DNA from 3 places in the Streptosporangium nanhuense genome. Region 2 is predicted to be linked to each of the others. Evidence: riboswitches for the same ligand, from Rfam matches in the RefSeq annotation. Region 2 holds a riboswitch; each other region holds the start of a gene.
What was found. A riboswitch is a leader RNA that binds a small molecule or an ion and turns the genes downstream of it on or off. The one in region 2 is predicted to bind S-adenosylmethionine.
Positions count from the first base shown of each region.

Region 1: linked by a shared signal. The riboswitch ahead of AC5L38_RS37055 (glutathione S-transferase C-terminal domain-containing protein) and the one ahead of thrC (threonine synthase) in region 2 are both predicted to bind S-adenosylmethionine.
Region 3: linked by a shared signal. The riboswitch ahead of AC5L38_RS15640 (aminotransferase class V-fold PLP-dependent enzyme) and the one ahead of thrC (threonine synthase) in region 2 are both predicted to bind S-adenosylmethionine.

Region 1 covers NZ_JCADBG010000027.1:33,624-40,403, reverse strand. The annotation lists gene AC5L38_RS37070 (ABC transporter permease) at 1-129, opposite strand, end outside; gene AC5L38_RS37065 (ABC transporter substrate-binding protein) at 134-1,771, opposite strand; gene AC5L38_RS37060 (FAD/NAD(P)-binding protein) at 1,846-3,603, opposite strand; gene AC5L38_RS37055 (glutathione S-transferase C-terminal domain-containing protein) at 3,600-4,535, opposite strand; SAM riboswitch class IV at 4,575-4,687, opposite strand; gene AC5L38_RS37050 (DUF402 domain-containing protein) at 4,740-5,261, shown strand; gene AC5L38_RS37045 (ABC transporter permease) at 5,373-6,134, opposite strand; gene AC5L38_RS37040 (ATP-binding cassette domain-containing protein) at 6,127-6,780, opposite strand, start outside.
Region 2 covers NZ_JCADBG010000044.1:2,596-9,375, reverse strand. The annotation lists gene AC5L38_RS42315 (MFS transporter) at 1-1,079, opposite strand, end outside; gene AC5L38_RS42310 (alpha,alpha-trehalose-phosphate synthase (UDP-forming)) at 1,163-2,587, opposite strand; gene AC5L38_RS42305 (RNA polymerase sigma factor) at 2,819-3,376, shown strand; gene AC5L38_RS42300 (S1 family peptidase) at 3,647-5,188, shown strand; SAM riboswitch class I at 5,431-5,571, shown strand; gene thrC (threonine synthase) at 5,586-6,780, shown strand, end outside.
Region 3 covers NZ_JCADBG010000007.1:99,756-106,535, reverse strand. The annotation lists gene AC5L38_RS15655 (SAM-dependent methyltransferase) at 1-939, shown strand, start outside; gene AC5L38_RS15650 (cytochrome P450) at 1,156-2,355, opposite strand; gene AC5L38_RS15645 (TerC family protein) at 2,383-3,240, opposite strand; SAM riboswitch class IV at 3,473-3,588, shown strand; gene AC5L38_RS15640 (aminotransferase class V-fold PLP-dependent enzyme) at 3,641-4,948, shown strand; gene AC5L38_RS15635 (NADH-quinone oxidoreductase subunit D) at 4,966-6,150, shown strand; gene AC5L38_RS15630 (acyltransferase family protein) at 6,168-6,780, shown strand, end outside.

The DNA of each region.
Region 1 (6,780 bases), on a different contig from region 2:
CAGCGCGAGGTAGGCCGCGGTGGCGGCGGCCCAGAGCACGGCGACGCCCGCTCCGAGCCGCCGGACCACCGGGCCGAGCCACCCGGCGGCGGCCAGCCCCCGCCGCCGGGTGAGTGTGAGGGTGCTCACGTGTTCACGTCCCTGTCCGGACGTCGTAAGCACTGTTGGGAGTGCCGGAGACCGGCTCGAAGGTGATCCCGGTGACCCCGGCGCCGTAGGCGATCTGGTCGGCGGGCACGTACACCGGGAGCAGGATCGCCTCGTCGGTGACGACGATCTTCTGCACCTTCGCGTAGAGCTCCTTGCGCTCGGCGAGGTCGGCGGTGGCCGACGCGTCGGCGAGCAGCTTGTCCAGCTCGGCGCTGCCGAACTTCGTGCGGTTGATCGCGGCGTCCTTCGCCAGGATCAGGTTGAGCGCCGCCCCGGCGTCGGTGTCGCCGCGCGAGTTCTCGAAGAGCTCGTACTCGTTGTCGTCGATGGCCTTCTGCGCGGTGCCCTGGTCCACGATCTTGACCTGGAAGTCGATCCCGGCGCTCTGCTTGACGGCCGCCTGGACGGCCTGGGCGAGGACGTCGCGGCGGTCGCGGACGAACGGGGCGGCGTTGACGGTCCGCACGGTCAGCCTCCTGCCGTCCTTGACCCGGAAGCCCTCGGCGTCGCGCTCCTTCCAGCCCGCCTCGTCGAGCAGCTGGTTGGCCCGCGCCGGGTCGTTGCCGAAGGTCTTCTCCAGCGAGGGGTCGTAGAACTGCGGGCTGCCCTGTCCGATGACGCTCCAGGCCCGCTTGGCGGTGCCCTGGTAGACGGAGTTGAGCACCGCGTCCACGTCGACGGCGTCGCGGAAGGCCTCGCGGACCCGCTTGTCGTCGAACGGGGGGCGGGAGGTGTTGAAGTAGTAGGAGAACGCGCTGCCGGAGTTGAGGCTGGTCTCCAGCTTCAGCTGCGGGTCGCTCTTGATGAGGCCGATCTCGGTGGCGGGCACGCCCTCGATCACCTGCACCTGCCCGGAGGTGAGCGCGCCGACCCGGACCGCCGCCTCGGGCAGGAAGCGGTAGGTGATCTCGGCCAGGTGCGCGGGGCCCTGGTGGGCGGAGCCGGTGGGCGGCCAGTTGTAGTTCGGGTTGCGCTTGTAGTGGACCTCCTGGCCGGGGGTGAACCGGTCGAGGATGAACGGCCCGGTGCCGACCACGTCGACGCCGCCCGCCTTGAGGTCCTTGGCGTTCTTCAGCGACTTCGGGGAGACCTGGCCGGCGTACGGGGCGGAGAGGAAGTCGAGGAACAATCCGTCGGGGGCCTTCAGGGTGACCTTCAGGGTGTGCGGCGCGGTCGCCTCGGCCCTGTCGAAGTTGCGCAGCTGGATGGCGCTGACCGCGGCGTTGTAGCCGGGCGAGACGAGCTGGTCGAGGTTGGCCTTCACCGAGGCGGCGTCGAACTTCTCGCCGTCGTGGAAGGTGACGTCGTCGCGGAGCTCGAAGGTGTAGGTGAGCTCGTCCTCGGACACCTTCCAGGACTTGGCCAGCCAGGGCAGGAACTCGCCGTTCCTCCCCCGGGCGATCAGGGTGTCGAACTGGTTGTGGACCAGCAGGCGGGCCTTGTTCTGGCCCCACTGGTGCGGGTTGAAGGTGATCGGCTGCGTCTCCACCGCCCACACGAGCGACCCGCCGTCGCCGCCCCCCTCGCCACCGGCCGCCGTGCTCGGGGCCCCGCTCCCGGCCCCGCACGCCGCGAGCGCCAGCACCCCGGCGAGCGTCAGGGCGCCCCATCGCAACTTCACGTTCTTCTCCTCGCGCTTTCCTACTGCCTGGTTCTGTACTACGGGCTCTGATGCGGCGTTCCGGTTGGAGCGCTTCATGCGACGTGCCGTCTTATCTGGGTTCCGGCGGCCTCGGACAGCACGATCCGGGCGAGGGCGTCGGCGTGGCGGAAGAGCGGGGCGTTGAGACGGGGCCTGGCGAAGCCGCCGGTGGCCCGGCCGCCGACGACCCAGGGGCCGAAGGCGAACCTGCGGGGGTGCGGGGTGCCCGACCTGTCGAGCAGGCGCCGGTCGGCGGGCCGTACGTTCACCAGGCCCGACTCCTCGTCGAGCTCGCCCCGGTCGCGGAGCGCGGTGATGAGCGGGTCGACGGCCCGGCTCACGCTGGGCGCGGGCAGCCTGGCCTCGACGAGGGTGGTGGCCGCCACGCCGCCGGGCACGGTGGGGCTCTGCGCCCGCCAGCGCCCGTCGTGGTGGTCGACCTTGAGGTCCGCGCCGAGGAAGGTGACCACCCCGGCCCTGGCCAGGGCGCGCAGCTCCTCCAGCCGGGGTCCCGGCGGGCCGCTGGCGAGGTGGCTGAAGAACCCGCCGAACCACGGGTCGAAGATGCCCGCCTCGGCGAGGACGCCGTAGACGGAGAGCAACCCGAGGATCATCGCGTGGTCGGCGCTGTGCGCGGGGTCGGAGCGTCGCCGCAGGTCGGCGGCGAGATAGCCGTGCATCCACTTCCGCAGGCCCGCCTGGTCGCCGAACCGGATGCCGGTCAGCGGCCGGTCGAGCCGGTCGAAGTCGAGCCGGTCGAGGTGCCGAGGCACGGTCTCGCGGATCAGTTTGCGCATCCCGAGACTGCGCCACTCCTCGGCCGCGTAGACCTCCTCGAACTCCGCCCATCCCCGCTTGGCGCGCCCGGGGTGGGCGGTGACGAGCTCGTGGTAGTACGCGAAGGCCAGCTCCTTGGCGACCAGCGGCCACACGTCCCTGCGGAAGTCCCACGGCCCCTCGCCCAGCGCCTCGCGGGTGAGGAAGCGCGGCACCGGCGGGCGGGTGCCCGTGAAGGGGTAACCGGTCTTGGAGTGGTACGGCACGCCGCGCCGCGACCCCACGTGCAGGAGCGGCTCGCGCCCGTTGGGCAGGTAGACCAGCTCCCCGTCGTACTCGCGGACGAACCGGCCGCCCCGGCCCGAGGTGAGCAGCACCATCAGGTCGACGAAGGCCAGCCCCATCCCCCGCATGATCACCGGTTCCCCGGCGGGGATGCCGTCCAGGTCGAGGTCCGCCGCGTAGCCGGTGGGCAGGTAGCGCAGCCCCGCGCGCGCCGCCAGGCCGGCCAGCGCGCCCTCCTCCCTGGTCGGGGTCACGTCGCCGTGCCCCTGGGCCAGGATCACCGCGTCCGCCTCGATCGTCCGGCCGTCCTCCAGCGTCACCACCTGGCCGCCGGGGACGTCGGCGAGGTCGACGGCGCGGGCGTCGTGCACGTGCACCCGGACGCCGCGCGGGGCGTTCGCCACCGCCTGCCGGAAGACGTGGGAGAGGTAGCCGTTCTGCACCGGGCGGGAGGCGAACCGGCCCGGGTCGCCGCCGAGCCACTCGGCCAGCGTGGGTCCTGGCCGGATCGGCCCCTCGCAGCGCACCGACTCGTCGGTGAAGAGCGTCACGTCGGCGGCGGCGGAGTTCATCCAGAGCAGGTCCGGCTGGTCGTGGCGCCAGACGCGCCCGCCGCCCGGCGGGTGGGGGTCGATCACGTGGACGTCCAGCGACGGCCAGCCGAGCAGGTCGGCGGCGTTGGCGCAGATGCGCTCCACCAGGCAGGTGCCCGTCGGCCCCGCGCCGACGACGGCGATCGAGGCGCTCATACGGCGGCTCTGCGGTGCGGCTGGTCCCAGTCGGCGCGCAGTGGCTCGACCGGGATCCGCCAGGCGTCGGTCTCGCCCTTCCAGGGGGAGATGGCCGTGAAGTCGGTGTTCTCGCGGAAGGCGGGGTGGGCGTACAGGTCCCTGGCGTAGTCCCACAGGTTGGGGAAGGCGGTCAGCGGGCGCTCGCTGATCCTGGCCGCCGGGTTGTCGCTCAGGTCGAAGCGGAGCAGGGTCGGCCAGAGCCGCACGTCCGGCTCGGTGATCCCCGAGCCGAACAGGAACCTGCGGTCGGCCAGGCGGTCGTCCAGCTCATCGAGGAAGGCGACCACGGACGCGCGCGCCTCGGTGTACGCGGTCTCGGTGGTGGCCGCCGCCACGCGGCCCGCCGCCGTGTTGACGATGTCGTGGATCCTCGTGTTGAGCTCGTCGATCTCCGGCCTGAGCTCCTCGGGGTAGAGGTCGGCCTCGGGGTCGCCGCCGAACCGGGTGGCCAGGTCGATCGTGATGTCGGGGAAGTTGTTGCTGACGATGCGGCCGGTCGTCCTGTCCCACAGGACCGGCACCGAGACGTGCCCGTCGAAGCCGGGCTCGGTCGCCTCGTACGCCTGCCGCAGGATGGTGAACCCGTTGACCGGGTCGGCGCCGCGCCGCTCGCGGAACGCCCACCCGCGGCCGTCGCGCTCGTCGTCGACGTAGGAGAGCGAGACCACGTCCTGGAGTCCCTTGAGGGAGCGCACGATGGCCGCGCGCTGCGCGTACGGACAGACCGCCGCGACGTAGAGGTGGTAGCGGCCCGGCTCGGCGGGGAAGGCGGGTGTGCCGATGCGCCCCTGGAAGGGGTAGCGCGGGCCGGGCCTGCCACCGGGCCGGTAGTGGCCGTGGGTGCCGAGGTCGACGGGGCTCGCGTGGTTCAGTGTGCTGGTCTTCGACATGTGGCACTCCCGGGCATGTCTCGGTGACCCTGGTGAGGGGGTCCGCGCTTGCGGCACGCCCACCGTGCCGCCAGGTCTCCCCCGGGGGCACCCCGCCGCGGTGCGAGGGTTGCCGGTCAGCCGGCCGGGGCTTCTCACTGACACTCTTAACCTATTTAGAAGGTAGGAAATACATAGATCTCTGTCAAGCCTTAGTGTTGGGGAATGTCCTATGAGAGCGTGAATGTGGTCTATCGCAAGTACGACGGATCACTGCACTGGCACCACCGCGGCCTGCTGCTCGGCGAGGACGAGTACGGAGTGTGGACGGGCTGCGTGGCCGACTCCAGCGGCTACAAGGGCGACGGGGACGCGGTCGCCTGGCCGCATCCGTTCGTGATGCTCTTCCCCCGCGACGCCTGGTGGACGGCCGCCTTCAACGCCGCCCCGCACAAGTACGAGATCTACTGCGACATCTCCACGGTGCCGGAGTGGAGGGACGGCGAGGTCACCATGGTCGACCTGGACCTCGACGTGATCCGGATCCGCCGCAACCTGCTGAAGGGCCGCCCGAGCAAGGTCTTCCTGGACGATGAGGACGAGTTCGAGGAGCACCGGGTGAAGTACGCCTACCCGTCCGACGTGGTGGAGAGCGCCCGCGCCTCGGCCGCCTGGCTGATGGAGGCCGTCGGCGCCGGCACCGCCCCCTTCGGCGCCGCGCCGCGCTGGCTCGCCCTGGTCACCTGAGCCCCGGCCGTTCGATCGTCCGGGGTCCGGCGCGGCGCGTCCCGTACGGACGGCAGTGCCGGGGGCGCCCTTCCGGCACGGCCCCCGGCACTCCCCCGCCCTCTCGCGGTCTCAGCGGGTGCGGTTGCGGAACAGCCTGCCGGAGAGGACCGCCGAGACCAGCAGGAAGCCGCCGCACCAGGCCAGCGCCTTCCACGGGTCGCTCCCCACCGGCCGGTCGAGCAGCAGACCGCGCACGGACTCGATGATCGGCGTGGCCGGCTGGTTCTCCGCGAACCCGTGCAGCCACGCGGGCATGGTGTGCACCGGGACGAAGGCGCTGCTCGGGTAGGGCAGGAACATCACCAGGAAGGTGAAGCCGCCCGCCGCCTCCGGCGTCCTGGACAGCAGGCCGACCACGGCCGAGACCGCGGAGACGGCCAGCACGAACACCACCAGGACGCCCGTCGCCGCGGCCCAGCCGGCCAGGCCCGCCTCCGCCCGGAAGCCGAGCAGGAACGCGACGGCGAACACGATGGCGAGCGAGGTGAGGTTGCGCACGGTGCTGGCGGCCACGTGCCCGCCCAGGAACGCCCCGCCGCCGACGTCCATCGACCTGAACCTGTCGACGATCCCCCGGCTCATGTCATGGCTGACGGCGACCGCGGTGAGCGAGGCTCCGTAGGAGGCGCACATGACGAGGATGCCGGGGACGGCGTAGGTGACGTAGTCGACGCCGGTCTGGATCGCGCCGCCGAACAGGTAGACGAACAGCAGCATGACCAGGACGGGCATCAGGAACGAGGTGAGCAGCGCGTCGAGGTTGCGCAGCGACAGGCGGACGGCACGGCCGGTCATGACCGGCCAGGCGACCCAGGCGGCAAGGTCAGACACCGGCCCGCTCCCCGTCCTTCAGCTCCCTGTTCGTCAGCGCGAGGAACGCGTCGTCGAGCGTGGCGCCCCGCACGGTGAACCTCTCGACCGCCGAACGCCCCGGGTCCACCTCGTCCAGCAGGGCACGGATCCCCGCGGCGCTCCCGTCCGTGGCCGCCCCGACGGTCAGCCTGCCGGGATCGGTGTGGACGGCACGCGCCCCGAGAAGGCGCGTCACCTCGGCGAACGACCGGGCGTCGGCCAGGACGAGGTCCAGCCGCCAGGCGGCGACCCTCGCCTTGAGCTCGTCGGCGGTGCCCTCCGCCACCACCCTCCCGCCGTCGAGCAGCGCGATCCTGTCGGCCAGGCTGTCGGCCTCCTCCAGGTACTGGGTGGTGAGGAAGACCGTGGTGCCCGAGCCGGCGAGGCGGGTGATCACCTCCCACATCGCCTGCCTGCTCCGCACGTCGAGCCCCGTGGTCGGCTCGTCGAGGAAGATCACCGACGGCGCGCCGACCAACCCCGCGGCCAGGTCCAGGCGTCGCCACATGCCCCCCGAGTACGTGCCGACCCGCCGCCTTCCCGCCTCGGCCAGGTCGAACCGCTCCAGCAGCTCGGCCGCCCTGCGGCGGGCCCCTCCGCGTGACAGGCCGGACAGGCGGCCCAT
Region 2 (6,780 bases):
CCGTCGGCCAGCGCGCCCAGCAGGAACGGCCCGATCCCCACCGCCAGCCCGGCGAAGACCGAGGCCATGGCCGAGGCCCGGTCCCGCCGCCCGCCGGAGGCGGCCAGCACCCGGGACAGCGCCATCGGGAAGTGCAGCGCCACCCCCAGCCCCGACACGGCCAGGCCCGCGTAGGAGAACACCGGGTTCGTGCTCAGCCAGAAGATCGCCCACCCGGCGGCCGCGACCAGCAGGGCCCCGAGGAACAGCACGGTCGGGGTGATCCGCAGGGCGAGCCACGCCCCGGTCAGCCGCCCGGCCGCCATCCCGGCGGTGAACGCCGCGACCGCGGTCGCGGCCACCGCCGCGGGCAGCCCGGTCTGGTCGGAGAACAGCTTGGCCGCCCACAGGTTGAAGCAGAACTCCATCGCGACGCAGCAGAACAGCACGGCCGCGGCCAGGTAGAACCGCCAGCCGAAGCGGTCCTGGACCTCCATGGCGGCACCGCCGGAGGCGCCGCCGGGCTCGGGGAACCGTACGCGCCCCATGACCAGCGCGAGCAGCGCGGCCAGCACCGGGGTGACCAGCAGCGCGGCCCGCCAGCCGAGGGCGCTCTGCGCGGCGGCGCTGACCACGAAGGGAACCCCGATGCCGACGGTCACGCAGACGGCGTTGGCCTCGCTGATCGCCGCCGGGCCCGCGGGGCCGTGGCGGTCGTCGAGCGCGGCCATGCCCGAGTACAGGACGATCGAGGACATCCCGCTGGCGATGCCGTAGCCGAGCAGGGTGACCGGCAGCGTGGTGGGGGCCGCCGCGACCATGAGCGTGCCGGCGCTCATCCCGGCCATGCCGGTCCAGCTCACGGCCCGGCGGCCGATCCTGCCGGTCAGCCAGGGCAGGACGAGGCCGGTGACGATGCCGCCGACGGCCATCGCCGTCCCGTGCAGCCCGGCGACCGCCTGGGACAGGCCCTGGTCGAGGCGGAGCAGCGGGAGCGCGGCGCTGAGGCCGTACAGGTAGGTGGCGAAGACGCCGAGCTGGAGATAGATCAGCCAGGTCGCGCGGTCGCGGATCAGCCGGACGGGCGCGATCGCGGTCAACTCGGTCTCCCGTACCCCAGAAAAGTGAAATAGCCGCAAAAACTATCTCATACCGGGCTAAATCCGCTTAAGGGGTCGGGGTGTCACCCGAGGGCGTCGAGCTGCTCGGCGAACCAGCGGTGCGGGGGGAGCGCGGTCGCCGCGGCGGCCAGCAGCACACTCCTCCTGGCGCGCTCGTCCGAGGGCATCGTCAGGCCCGCGTACAGCGCGGCGGCCGTGGCCGAGACGTCGTAGGGGTTGACCGTCAGCGCGTGCTCGCCCAGCTCGGCGGCGGCACCCGCCTCCCGCGACAGCACCAGCGCGCTGTGCGGAGACAGGATCGGCCCCTCCTTGGCCACCAGGTTCATGCCGTCGCGGATCGGGTTGACCAGCAGCACGTCGGCCAGCCGGTAGGCGGCCAGCGAGCGGGGGTAGTCGTCGTTGACGTTGAGGATCAGCGGGTCCCAGTCCTCGGTGGCGTACTCGTCCTCGATCTCCTCGGCGCAGCGCTGGACCGCCGCGGTGTACTCGCGGTACTCGGGCAGGTCGTGCCGGGAGGGGTAGGCGAAGGCGAGGTGCGTGACGCGGCCGTGCCACTCGGGGTGGGTCGCGAGGAACTGCTTGTAGGCGGTCAGGCCCCGCACGATGTTCTTCGACAGCTCCGTCCTGTCGATCCGCACGATCAGCCTGCGGTCGCCCACCTGGGCGCGGAGCGCGGCCATGTGGGACTCCACGTCGGGTTCCGACGCCCTGGTCCAGAGCGCCTTGCCGTCCACGCCCAGGCTGTGGGTGCCGATCCGGCTGGTCCTGCCCGCGTGCGTGACCGTACGCTCCCCGCGGTCGACCCGCGCGCCGAGCACCGTCTCGCAGCAGTCCATGAACGCCCCGCCCCAGCGGGCCGTCAGGAAACCCGCGTGGTCGGCACCCAGGATGCCCTCCAGGAGCTCGGTCGCGACGTCGTCGGGGAGCAGGTTGAAGTATTCGGGCGGCGCCCACGGGGTGTGCGAGAAGTGCGCCACCCGCAGGTCGGGGCGCTCCCCCCTGAGCATGGCCGGGACCAGGCTCAGGTGGTAGTCCTGCACCATCACCCGCGCCCCGTGCGGGGCCTCCTCGGCCAGCGCCATCGCGAACGCCTCGTTGTAGGACTGGTACGACTCCCACTCCCGGCGGAACCTCGCGTCGAAGTGCGGCCTGTTGGGGATGTCGTAGAGGAGGTGGTGGACGAACCAGAGGGTGGAGTTGGCGACCGCGTTGTACGCGCGGTGGAAGGTCGCGGGGGGGATGTCGAGCATCCGCAACGCGCCGGTGTCGTAGCCCGCCTGGTCGAGCCGGCCGCCGGGCGCCAGCCGCACGGCGCCGCGGTCGCCGTCGGACAGCGCCGCGCAGACCCACAGGACGTTGAGATCTCTCGCGACCTCCGAGAGGCCGGAGACCAGGCCGCCACCTCCCCTGCGCATGGACAGCGAACCGTCTTCGGAGAGGGTGAAGGAGACGGGGCCGCGGTTGGAGGCAACCAGGATCGCGCTCATCGATTCTCCTTGAGCGTGGAGACCCCCAAGGTTAACCGGCACCTTGTGGGGATGTCCCTGCTCTTCAGGTCAAGGAAGGAACGGCGTCCATCGAATTGTGTCAGCTCTTGTCAGCAGGTGGAGTGATGAGCCCCGGTGTATCACCCTTTTTGTGGCGCGGAGGGAGGGTCACCATCCGCGATCCCCGACCGTAGGATGTCCAGCGACCGTGACCGCTGATGGGGGCCCGTGATGGCGCTGGACGAGATGACCGAGGAACTGGCCCGATCGGCCGCCCAAGGTGACCACCGCGCTCTCGGTGAGCTGCTGAGGCGGATCGAGCCGGCCGTGCTGCGGCACTGCGGGCGGATCCTCCCCTTCCGGCAGGACGCCGAGGAGGCCTGCCAGGACACCCTGCTCGCGGTGGCGCGCAACATCGGCCGCTTCGAGGGCCGTGCCCGGTTCAGCACCTGGCTGCACATCGTGACCGCCAACTGCGCCAGGACCACCTACCGATCGCTGAAGCGCCGCGCCGCCGAGCAGAGCTCGGACGAGCTGCCGTTGCAGAAGCCGGACGTCGCCCGGGTGAGCGTCATCGCCGGGTCCCGGCTGGACCTGCTCGACGCGATGGAGGCGCTGGAGGCCGAGAAGCCTGACCTGGCCCAGGCGCTGGTGCTGCGCGACATCTGCCAGCTCGACTACAACGAGGTGGCCGAGCAGCTGCGCATCCCGCTGGGCACCGCCAAGTCGCGCATCCACCAGGCGCGCAAGTACGTCCAGGGCGCCCTGGGCGACGCCTACGGCTTCTGAGGCGGACGCCCGTCCTTCCCGGCCGGGCGCGGGAGGCTGAGCGGCTGCCCCTCCCTCCCGGGCAGGGCTCCCCGGCCGAGGCCGCGGTGGGTCCGAGCGGTGCCGGGCCCGGAACGGCCGGTGGGAGCCGTTCGAGAACGCCCTCCGCGTGGCGCGCGGCTTCGACGACCTCACCTGATCTAGGGTGGCGTTGCCCACGTCACGTGATCGATCGGTGACAGATGGCCATCTCCCCTCACGCTCTGAAAGCCGAGGTCGAGGAGAGATCACATGCCCCGCAGACACGCTGTCACCACGGCATGCGTCCTGACGGTCACCGCGCTCGCCCTGGCCGCCCTGCCGGCCGGTGCCCAACGCGAGGCGAGGGGTGTCCCCGCCGCGGTCGGCACCCCGTCCGCGGCCACCGCCGTGCCGGTCGTGTCGGGCGCGTTGCAACCGCCGCCGGGCATGCTGGAGGCGCTTGAGCGCGACCTGGGGCTGACCCCGGCCCAGGCCCGGGCCCGCCTGCTCAACGAGGCCCGCCTGACCCCCATCGCGCTGCAGATGAGCAGGAGGCTCGGCCCCGATTTCGGCGGCACCTGGCTCCGGGGGAACAGCGCGCACACCCTGGTGGTGGCCACCACCGACGCCGCCGACATCCCCGAGATCCTCGCCGCGGGAGCCGCGGCCGAGGTCGTCCCCAGGTCGCTGGCGGAGCTCTCGGAGATCAAGAAGGAGCTCGACACCACGTTGCCGCCGCAGCCGCTCGTGTCGAGCGCTCGCTTCGTCGACGTGAAGAGCAACAAGGTGGTCGTCCTCTCCTCGAAACCCGAGGACGCCCAGAACTTCGTCGAGAGCACGGGGGTGAGCTCGGAGGCGGTGGTCGTGCTGCCCAGCACCGAGTTCCCCCTGCCCCTGTACGACCTGGTGGGCGGCACCGCCTACTACATCGGCGTCACCAGCCGATGCTCGGTCGGCTTCTCCGTTCTCAAGGGCACCCAGGACGGCTTCGTCAGCGCGGGCCACTGCGGCAGGACGGGCGAGACCACGACCGGCTACAACCGCGTCGCCCAGGGCACCTTCCGGGGATCGTCCTTCCCGGTCAACGACTACTCCTGGATCGCGGCCAACGCCAACTGGACGGCCACCCCGGCGGTGGACAACGGCGAGGGCGGCACCGTGCCCGTCGCCGGCGCCCGCGTCGCCATCGAGGGGGCCTCGGTCTGCCGGTCCGGCTCCACCACCGACTGGCACTGCGGCCTCATCCAGCAGCGCGACGCCAGCGTCACCTACCCCCAGGGCACCGTCCTCCAGCTGACCCGCACCAACGTCTGCGCGGAACCCGGCGACTCCGGCGGCTCCTTCATCTCCATCGACCAGGCCCAGGGCGTCACCTCCGGCGGCTCGGGCAACTGCAGCCAGGGCGGCACCACCTACTTCCAGCCGGTCGGCGAGATCCTCACCGCCTACGGCCTGGACCTGAGGACCACCGCGGGCAACCCGCCGCCGCCGGTCACGGGCACCTGCACCGGCTTCCCGAACACCTACACCGGCACCCTGGCCGTCGGCCAGTCCGCCTACCAGCCCCGGAACCTGTACTACCGGTCGACCGTCAGGGGCGTCCACCACGGCTGCCTGGACGGCGCCGACGGCACCGACTTCGATCTGTACCTGCAGAAGTGGAACGGCACGGGCTGGCCGGTCGTCGCCACCTCCAACGGCGCGGGCCCCGACGAGAAGATCTCCTACACCGGCACGGCCGGTTACTACCGCTACCGGGTGTTCTCCGCGGGCGGCTCCGGCCGATACACGCTGGGGTTCAGCGTGCCGTGACCGCTCCGGCGGGCCGTCTCCGGCGGGCCGCTTCCGGCGGGCCGCTTCCGGCGGCGACGAGAGGGAAGGGGCGAGGCCCCCGCCGTCCAGTTCGCGTGCCGAGTGCCGCGCGACCGGGGCTCCGGATCCGATTGTCCGCTGGATAACACGCTGTGTCTCGCACAGTGAGACAAGGAGTCAGGAGGGCGGCAGGGCGAGGTAGAGTGCTTGGGACCTGCGCGTCAGGTTCCTAACTGAATATTTGCTCATCCAGAGGGGTGGAGGGACCGGCCCTGCGAAGCCCCGGCAACCATCCCGGTTCAAGACTCGTTATCTGAACGAGGTCGGCCGGGACAGGTGCCAATTCCGGTCTGCGACCAGGGTGGTCCAGACGAAGATGAGGGAAAGGCCTCGCTTCATGGCGCTCGCAACCACTGAGAACACCACCACCTCGACCGGCCGTGCCGACGACGCGCGTGACCCGCGCTTCGGCCCCGCCGTCGCCCTCTCCTGCCGAGAGTGCGGTGCCCGCTACGACCTCGGCCCCAGCTTCGCCTGTATCGAGTGTTTCGGGCCCCTTGAGATCGCGTACGACTTCGGGCGTGTGACCCGGGAGCGGATCGCCGAGGGGCCGACCAACATCTGGCGCTACCGCTCGCTGCTGCCCGTCCCCGAGGACGTGGCCACCAAGCCCAACATGGCGCCCGGCTGGACCAAGCTCGTCAACGCCGGCAACCTCGCCCGCGAGCTGGGCATCCGCTCCCTGCACGTGAAGGACGACTCCGGCAACCCCACGCACTCCTTCAAGGACCGCGTGGTGGCCATCGCCGTCGAGGCCGCCCGCAACTTCGGCTTCCACACCCTGTCCTGCTCCTCCACCGGCAACCTGGCCGGCGCCGTGACCGCCGCCGCCGCGCGGGCCGGGCTGGACGCCTGCGTGTTCATCCCCTCCGACCTGGAGCAGGCCAAGATCGTCATGGCCTCCGTGTACGGCGGCAGGCTCATCGGCATCGAGGGCACCTACGACGACGTGAACCGCTTCTGCTCCGAGCTCATCGGCGACGAGCTGGGTGACCAGTGGGGCTTCGTCAACGTCAACCTCCGGCCGTACTACGCGGAGGGGTCCAAGACCCTGGCCTACGAGATCGCCGAGCAGCTCGGCTGGCGCATCCCCGACCAGATCGTCATCCCGGTCGCGTCGGGCTCGCAGCTGACGAAGGTCGACAAGGGCTTCAAGGAGCTGATCCAGCTCGGCCTGGTCGAGGACAAGCCCTACAAGATCTTCGCGGCCCAGGCCGAGGGGTGCTCCCCGGTCTCCGCCGCCTACAAGGCGGGCCACGACGTGATCCGCCCGGTCAAGCCGGACACGATCGCCAAGTCGCTGGCGATCGGCAACCCGGCCGACGGCCCGTACGTCCTGGACATCGCCCGCCGCACCGGCGGCGCGGTCGAGGACGTCACCGACGCCGAGATCGTCGACGCGATCCGGCTGCTGGCCAGGACCGAGGGCATCTTCGCCGAGACCGCCGGAGGCGTGGTCGTCGGAGTGCTGCGCAAGCTGGTCGCCTCGGGCAGGCTCGACCCCGACGCCGAGACCGTGGTCCTCAACACCG
Region 3 (6,780 bases), on a different contig from region 2:
GAGCATGCGCTCTACGGCGAAAGCGGCTTCTATCTCCGGGAGCGCCCCTCCAGCCATTTCCGGACATCGGTCGGCGCCTCCCCCGTCTTCGCCGAGGCCGTGCTGCGTGAGCTGGCCGCGATCGACGAGGCGCTCGGCGGCCCCGCCAGGCTCGACCTGGTCGACATCGGCGCCGGCGAGGGCGAGCTGGCGGCCGGCGTGCTGGCCGCGGCGCCGCCCGCGCTCCGGTCGAGACTGCGGGTGACCGCGGTCGACCTGGCGTCCCGGCCGCCGGAGCTGCCCGGGGAGATCGTCTGGGCGAGGGCCGCGCCGGACGGGATCCACGGGCTGGTGATCGCCAACGAGTGGCTCGACAACGTCCCGGTCGACGTCGCGGAGCAGACGGCGGACGGGCCCCGGCTGGTCATGGTCAACGTCACCGACGGTGAGGAGCGCCTCGGCGGCAGGCCCTCGGAGGTGGATCTCGCCTGGCTGGACCGATGGTGGCCGATGCGGACCGTCGGGGAGCGGGCCGAGATCGGCAGGCCGCGCGACAGGGCTTGGGCGTCGGTGATCGTACGGCTGGCGCGCGGCCGGGCGGTCGCGATCGACTACTCCCACGCCCTGGACGACCGGCCGCCGTACGGCACGCTGGCCGGATACCGCGACGGGGCGATGGTCGCGCCCGTGCCCGACGGCTCGTGCGACATCACCGCCCACGTGGCGCTCGACGCCTGCGCGGCCTCCGGCGAGAGCGCCGGGGCCGTCACGACGGCGCTGACCACGCAGCGCGAGGCGTTGCGCGCCCTCGGGGTCACCGGAGGACGCCCCCCGGTCGAGCAGGCCGGGAAAGACCCGCGCGGCTACCTGCAGGCTCTCGCCAGGGCCTCGGAGGAGGCGGAGCTCATCGCGGCGGGCGGCCTCGGCGGGTTCGGCTGGCTCTCCCAGAGCCGTCACTGACCCGCCGGGCCGATGCCGGCCGTCCCAGTGCCGCCGCCCACCCGCCGCACCGATGCCGGCCGTCCCGGAGCCGTCACCCGACCCGCCGCACCGATGCCGGCCGTCCCAGTGCCGCCGCCCACCCGCCGGGCCGATGTCGCTCCGGCGGGGCCCACCGCCCGGGACGGATCCCGCTCGCCGACGGGTCCCGCTCGCCGGCCGGGATTCGGCAGGTTCTCAGACCCGCACATCGAGGGAGGTCAGGCCCCGGATGACGTAGCCCGGGCCCCAGGAGGGCTCGGCGGCGAGCTCCATCTTCGGCGCTCTGCGCAGCAGGGCGCCGAAGGACTCGATCAGCTCGACCCTGGCCAGCGGCGCCCCCAGGCAGAAGTGGATGCCGGCGCCGAAGGAGATGTGCGGGTTGTCGGCCCGGCCCACGTCCAGGCGGGCGGGGTCGGCGAAGACCTCGGGGTCGCGGTTGGCCGAGCCGAACAGCAGCGCCACCTCGGCGCCGCGCGGGATGTCGACCCCGCCCACCGAGACGTCCTCCAGCACCCAGCGCTCGAACATCTGCAGCGGGGTGTCCCAGCGCATCAGCTCCTCGACCGCCGTGGGCAGCAGCGCGTGGTCGGCGCGGAGCCGGTCCAGCTCGGCCGGGTTGCGGAACAGCGACCACCAGCCGTTGCCGGTGACGTTGACGGTGGCCTCGTGCCCGGCGTTGAGCAGCAGCACGCAGGTGCCGACCAGCTCCTCCTCGGTGAGCCTGTCACCCTCGTCGGCCACCAGGGCGAGCGCGCTGATCAGGTCGTCACCGGGGTCGGCCCTGCGGGCGCGGGCCAGCTCGACGAGGTAGGCGGAGAACTCCTCGGCCGCCCGTACGGCCGTGTGCTGGGCCTCGACCGACGGCTGGAGCTCGTACATGCCGCAGATGTCGGCCGACCAGGGCCGCAGCAGGTGCCGGTCGGCCTCGGGGACGCCGAGCATCTCGGCGATCACGGTGACCGGGAGCGGCTCGGCGACCTCGGCGATCAGGTCTCCGCCGCCGCGCTCGACGAAGGCGTCCACCAGCTCCCCGGCCATGCGGGCGACCTTGGGGCGGAGCGCCTCGACCATACGGGGGGTGAACGCCTTCGACACCAGCCGCCGGAGCCTGGTGTGCACCGGCGGCTCGACGTCGAGCATCCCCGCCCTGATCACCCGCCAGAACGGGTCCTGGAACCCGGGGTCGTCCGGCCTGCCGAACTCCTGGTGCGAGGCCACGTGCAGGTAGGAGCGGCCGAGCCTGCGGTCCCGCAGCAGCGCGTTGACGTCGGCGTGCCTGGCCACCAGCCACTGGCCGGTCGGCTCGAAGAAGCTGACCGGCCGCTCCCGCCTCAGCTCGTCGTAGACGTCGTAGGGATGGGCGACGAATTCCGGATTCCAGGGATCAAAGAGCACGTAGGCATCGTAATCCCCGGCTCAGGATCAGGCCCGTTCGTCCGGCTTCCCCCTCTCGGCGGGCTCGTCGGCGCGACCCGACGGAGCCGCCTGACCCACCGGGGTCTCCGGGGTCTCCGGGGTTCCCGGAGCGGCCTCGCCCTCGGCCTCGTAGCGGGCTCGCAGCTCGACCGGCTTGCGCTTCGCCTTGCCGCGCATCCGGATGTTCAGCAGCTCCACCAGCAGCGAGAACGCCATGGCGAAGTAGATGTAGCCCTTGGAGATGTGCTGCTCGAACCCCTCGGCGATGAGCACGACACCGATCAGCACCAGGAAGGACAGCGCGAGCATCTTGATGCTCGGGTGCCGCTCCACGAAGCGGCTGATCGGCCCGGAGGCGACCAGCATCACGATGACCGAGACGATGACGGCCGCGATCATGACACCCAGCTCGTCGACCATGCCGACCGCGGTGATCACCGAGTCGAGCGAGAAGACGACGTCGAGGATCATGATCTGGATGATCACCGAGGTGAAGGACGCGGCCACCTTGCCCTCGGAGTGGCCCGAGTCGCCCTCCAGGCTGCCGTGCATCTCGTGGACGCTCTTGCCCAGCAGGAACAGGCCGCCGAGTATCAGGATCAGGTCGCGCCCCGATATCCCCTGCCCGAAGACCTCGAACATCGGTTCTGTGAGCCTCACCACCCACGACAACGCCAGCAGCAGCAGGAGGCGGCTGATCAGGGCGACGGCGAGGCCCAGCCTGCGAGCCCTGTCACGCTGCGCGGGCGGGAGCTTGCTCACCAGGATCGAGATGAAGATGATGTTGTCGATCCCCAGGACGATCTCCAGGGCGACAAGGGTGAAGAACCCTATCCATATCTCCGGGTTGGTCACCCAGTCCATTGCTTTCTCCTTCGTCGGTCGGCGCTTGGGACACACCGTCGGCCAACTGCCCGAACGCTTCTTCGGCTGACTGCCAGGACGACCGGGAGACGCCCGGAGTTCCTCTCCTTCATCACGCTTCGCTGTCAATTCGCCGGGCGCTCCCGAAGGCGCCCGTCCAGGCTCTGATATCGGGTTGATCACATTTCGGACTTGCGAGGCACCGCGGGGTGTCGGTTATAGTTCCCCCGTAGGTCATGAGTGCCAGTGACAAGCCCCGGCTCGCTGGCCGGCAACCCTCGCGTCCGCGGCGGGGTGCCCCGGGTGAGGACCTGGTCCGGCACGAGGTGTGCCGGGCAAGCGCGGGCTCCAGGCACCTGTGTCACGGGTTGGGGTCCGATGACCTCGAAGGAGCCCTGGCATGTCCACCCTGACGATCTTCAGCACCCCCGAGAGCCTCGTCCCCGCTCACGCGAGCACCCCCGAGACCCGTACGCCGGGTGACCGCCCGATCCCGGCCGTGCTCGGCTCGGACCTGGAGGTCCCGGTCAGGGGCGGCAGGCTCGTCCGCTACGCCAACCTCGACTACGCCGCGAGCGCCCCCTGTCTGGAGCCGGTGAGCGCCGCCGTCGCCGCCGCGCTCCCGGCCTACTCCAGCGTCCACCGCGGCGCCGGGTACGCGTCCCAGCTGACCACGGCCCGCTACGAGCAGGCCAGGCACACGGTGCGCGCCTTCGTCGGCGCCCGGCCCGACGACTCGGTGATCTTCACCCGCAACACCACGGACGCGACCAACCTGCTCGCCCGCAGCCTGCCCGAGGGCACCACCGCCGTGGTCTTCGACACCGAGCACCACGCCTCGCTGCTGCCCTGGGAGCGGGCCGTGCGGCTCGCGGCCCCCGCCTTCCCCGGCGAGGCCGTCCGGGCCGCCGACGACGCCCTCGCCTCGATCGACGGCCCCAAGCTGCTGGTCGTGACCGCCGCCTCCAACGTCACCGGGGAGCTCTGGCCGATCGCCGCGCTGGCCCACATCGCCCACCGCCACGGGGCCCGCGTCCTCGTCGACGCCGCGCAGCTCGTCCCGCACCGCCGCCTCAACCTGACGGCGCTCGACCTGGACTACGTGGTCTTCTCCGGCCACAAGCTCTACGCGCCGTTCGGCACCGGCGCGCTGATCGGCCGCTCCGACTGGCTGGCCGAGGCCGAGCCGTACCTGCGGGGCGGCGGCGCGGTGAAGGCCGTGAACGACGACGGCACCGAGTGGCACGACGACCCCGAGGCCCGGCACGAGGCCGGGACCCCGAACGTGCTGGGCGCCGTCGCGCTCGCCGCGGCCTGCGACGCCCTGACCGCCACCGGCTGGACCCCGCTGGTCCGCGAGGAGGAGCGCCTCCTCGGGCGCCTGCGCGCGGGCCTCGCCTCCGTCCCCGGCGTCCACGAGCTGTCCCTGTGGGGCCCGGACCACCCGCGCGTCGGCATCGTCTCCTTCGTGGTGGACGGCTTCACCGCCCGCGAGGTCGCCGAGGCCCTGTCCGGCGACTACGGCATCGGCGTCCGCGACGGCAAGTTCTGCGCCCACCCCTTCGTACGGCACCTGCTGGGCGCCAAGGACGGCGGCTGCGACGACGTCACCGCCTCCGCCGTCCGCGCCTCCATCGGCATCGGCACGACCTCCGAGCACGTCGACCGGTTGGTCGAGGCCCTGCGGGATCTTGCCTCGCGCGGCTGACGTGACAGCATGGCCCTATGACTGAAGGCGCGCCCCGCGAGCTGAACGTGGGAATGGGGGCGGGCGCCGAGGCCGTGCGGGGGGCGTACGGCAAGGAGCTCGCGACCGAGGACATGATCCTCAACATCGGACCGCAGCACCCCTCCACGCACGGCGTGCTGCGGCTGCGGCTCACGCTGGACGGGGAGCGGATCAGCGCGGCCGAGCCGATCGTGGGCTACATGCACCGGGGCGCCGAGAAGCTCTTCGAGGTGCGCGACTACCGGCAGATCATCGTGCTGGCCAACCGGCACGACTGGCTGTCGGCGTTCGCCAACGAGCTGGGCGTCGTCCTCGCGGTGGAGCGGATGCTCGGCATGGAGGTGCCTGTCAGGGCGGTCTGGACGCGCACGCTGATGGCCGAGCTCAACCGGGTGCTCAGCCACCTGATGTTCCTCGGCTCCTACCCGCTGGAGCTGGGCGCGATCACCCCGATGTTCTACGCGTTCCGGGAGCGCGAGACCCTCCAGGCCGTGATGGAGGAGATCTCCGGCGGGCGCATGCACTACATGTTCAACCGGGTCGGCGGCCTCAAGGAGGAGATCCCCGAAGGGTGGACGGGCCGGGTCGCCCAGGCCGTGGCCGACGTGCGGCGGCGGCTGCCCGACATCGAGAACCTCGTCGCCGGGAACGAGATCTTCCTCGCCCGCACGCGCGGGGTGGGCGTCCTCGACCGCGAGACGATCATGCAGTACGGCGTGAGCGGCCCCATCGCCCGCGCCGCGGGCGTCGACGTCGACCTGCGCAGGGACGAGCCCTACCTCGCCTACGGCGAGCTGCCGGTGAAGGTCGTCACCCGGTCGGCGGGAGACTGCCACGCCCGGTTCGAGGTGCTGCTGGAGCAGGTGAAGGTCTCCCTCGACCTGGCCGACGCCTGCGTGGAACGGCTCCTCGACCTGCCCCCGGGGCCGGTCAACCAGCGCCTGCCCAAGGTGTTGAAGGTTCCCGAGGGCCACACCTACGCCTGGACGGAGAGCCCGCTCGGCCTCAACGGCTACTACCTGGTCTCGCGCGGGGAGAAGACGCCGTGGCGGATGAAGCTCCGCTCGGCCTCCTTCAACAACGTCCAGGTGCTGCGCGAGATGCTTCCCGGCCACCTGGTCGCGGACATGGTGGCCATCCTGGGTTCGATGTTCTTCGTCGTCGGCGACATCGACAAGTAAGGCACGGTTGCAACCGCATGATCGAACCCGGTGAGGACCAGGAGAGGGCGACCCCCTCGGCGCTCCCCACCCCCTCCGCACCGCCCGCCCCCCGCACCTTCTCCGCGACCTCTCCGGGAACCCCCGAGCCTTCTCCCGGAACCCCCGAGCCCGTCACTTCTCCGGGAGCCCCCGAGCCCGGCGCGACCGTCACCGGAACCACCACGACCTCGGATCCCGTTCCGCCCGAGACTCCCCCCGCCGGGGACGGGCCGCGCCGGGACCGGTACGTCGACTGGTTGCGCGCGTTCAGCCTGATCGTCGTGGTCGTCTGGCACTGGGCGTTCACGATCCTGCAGTGGGGCCCCGACGGCCCCTCGCCGACGAGCCCGCTGGGTTTCACCTCGGGGTTGTGGATACTGACGTGGCTGCTGCAGGTGCTGCCGCTCTTCTTCTACGTGGGCGGGTACGTCCACCTGCTGTCGTGGAACCGGGCCTGCGAGCGCGGTGTCGGCATCGGCACCTTCGTGTGGCGGCGCATCCGGAGCCTCGCGATCCCCGCGCTGGCGCTGGCCGGGACCTGGATCGTGTTCGGCGCGCTCGTGGCGTGGGCGCTCGGGATCGAGTGGATGGACCGCGTGGTCCTGCTCG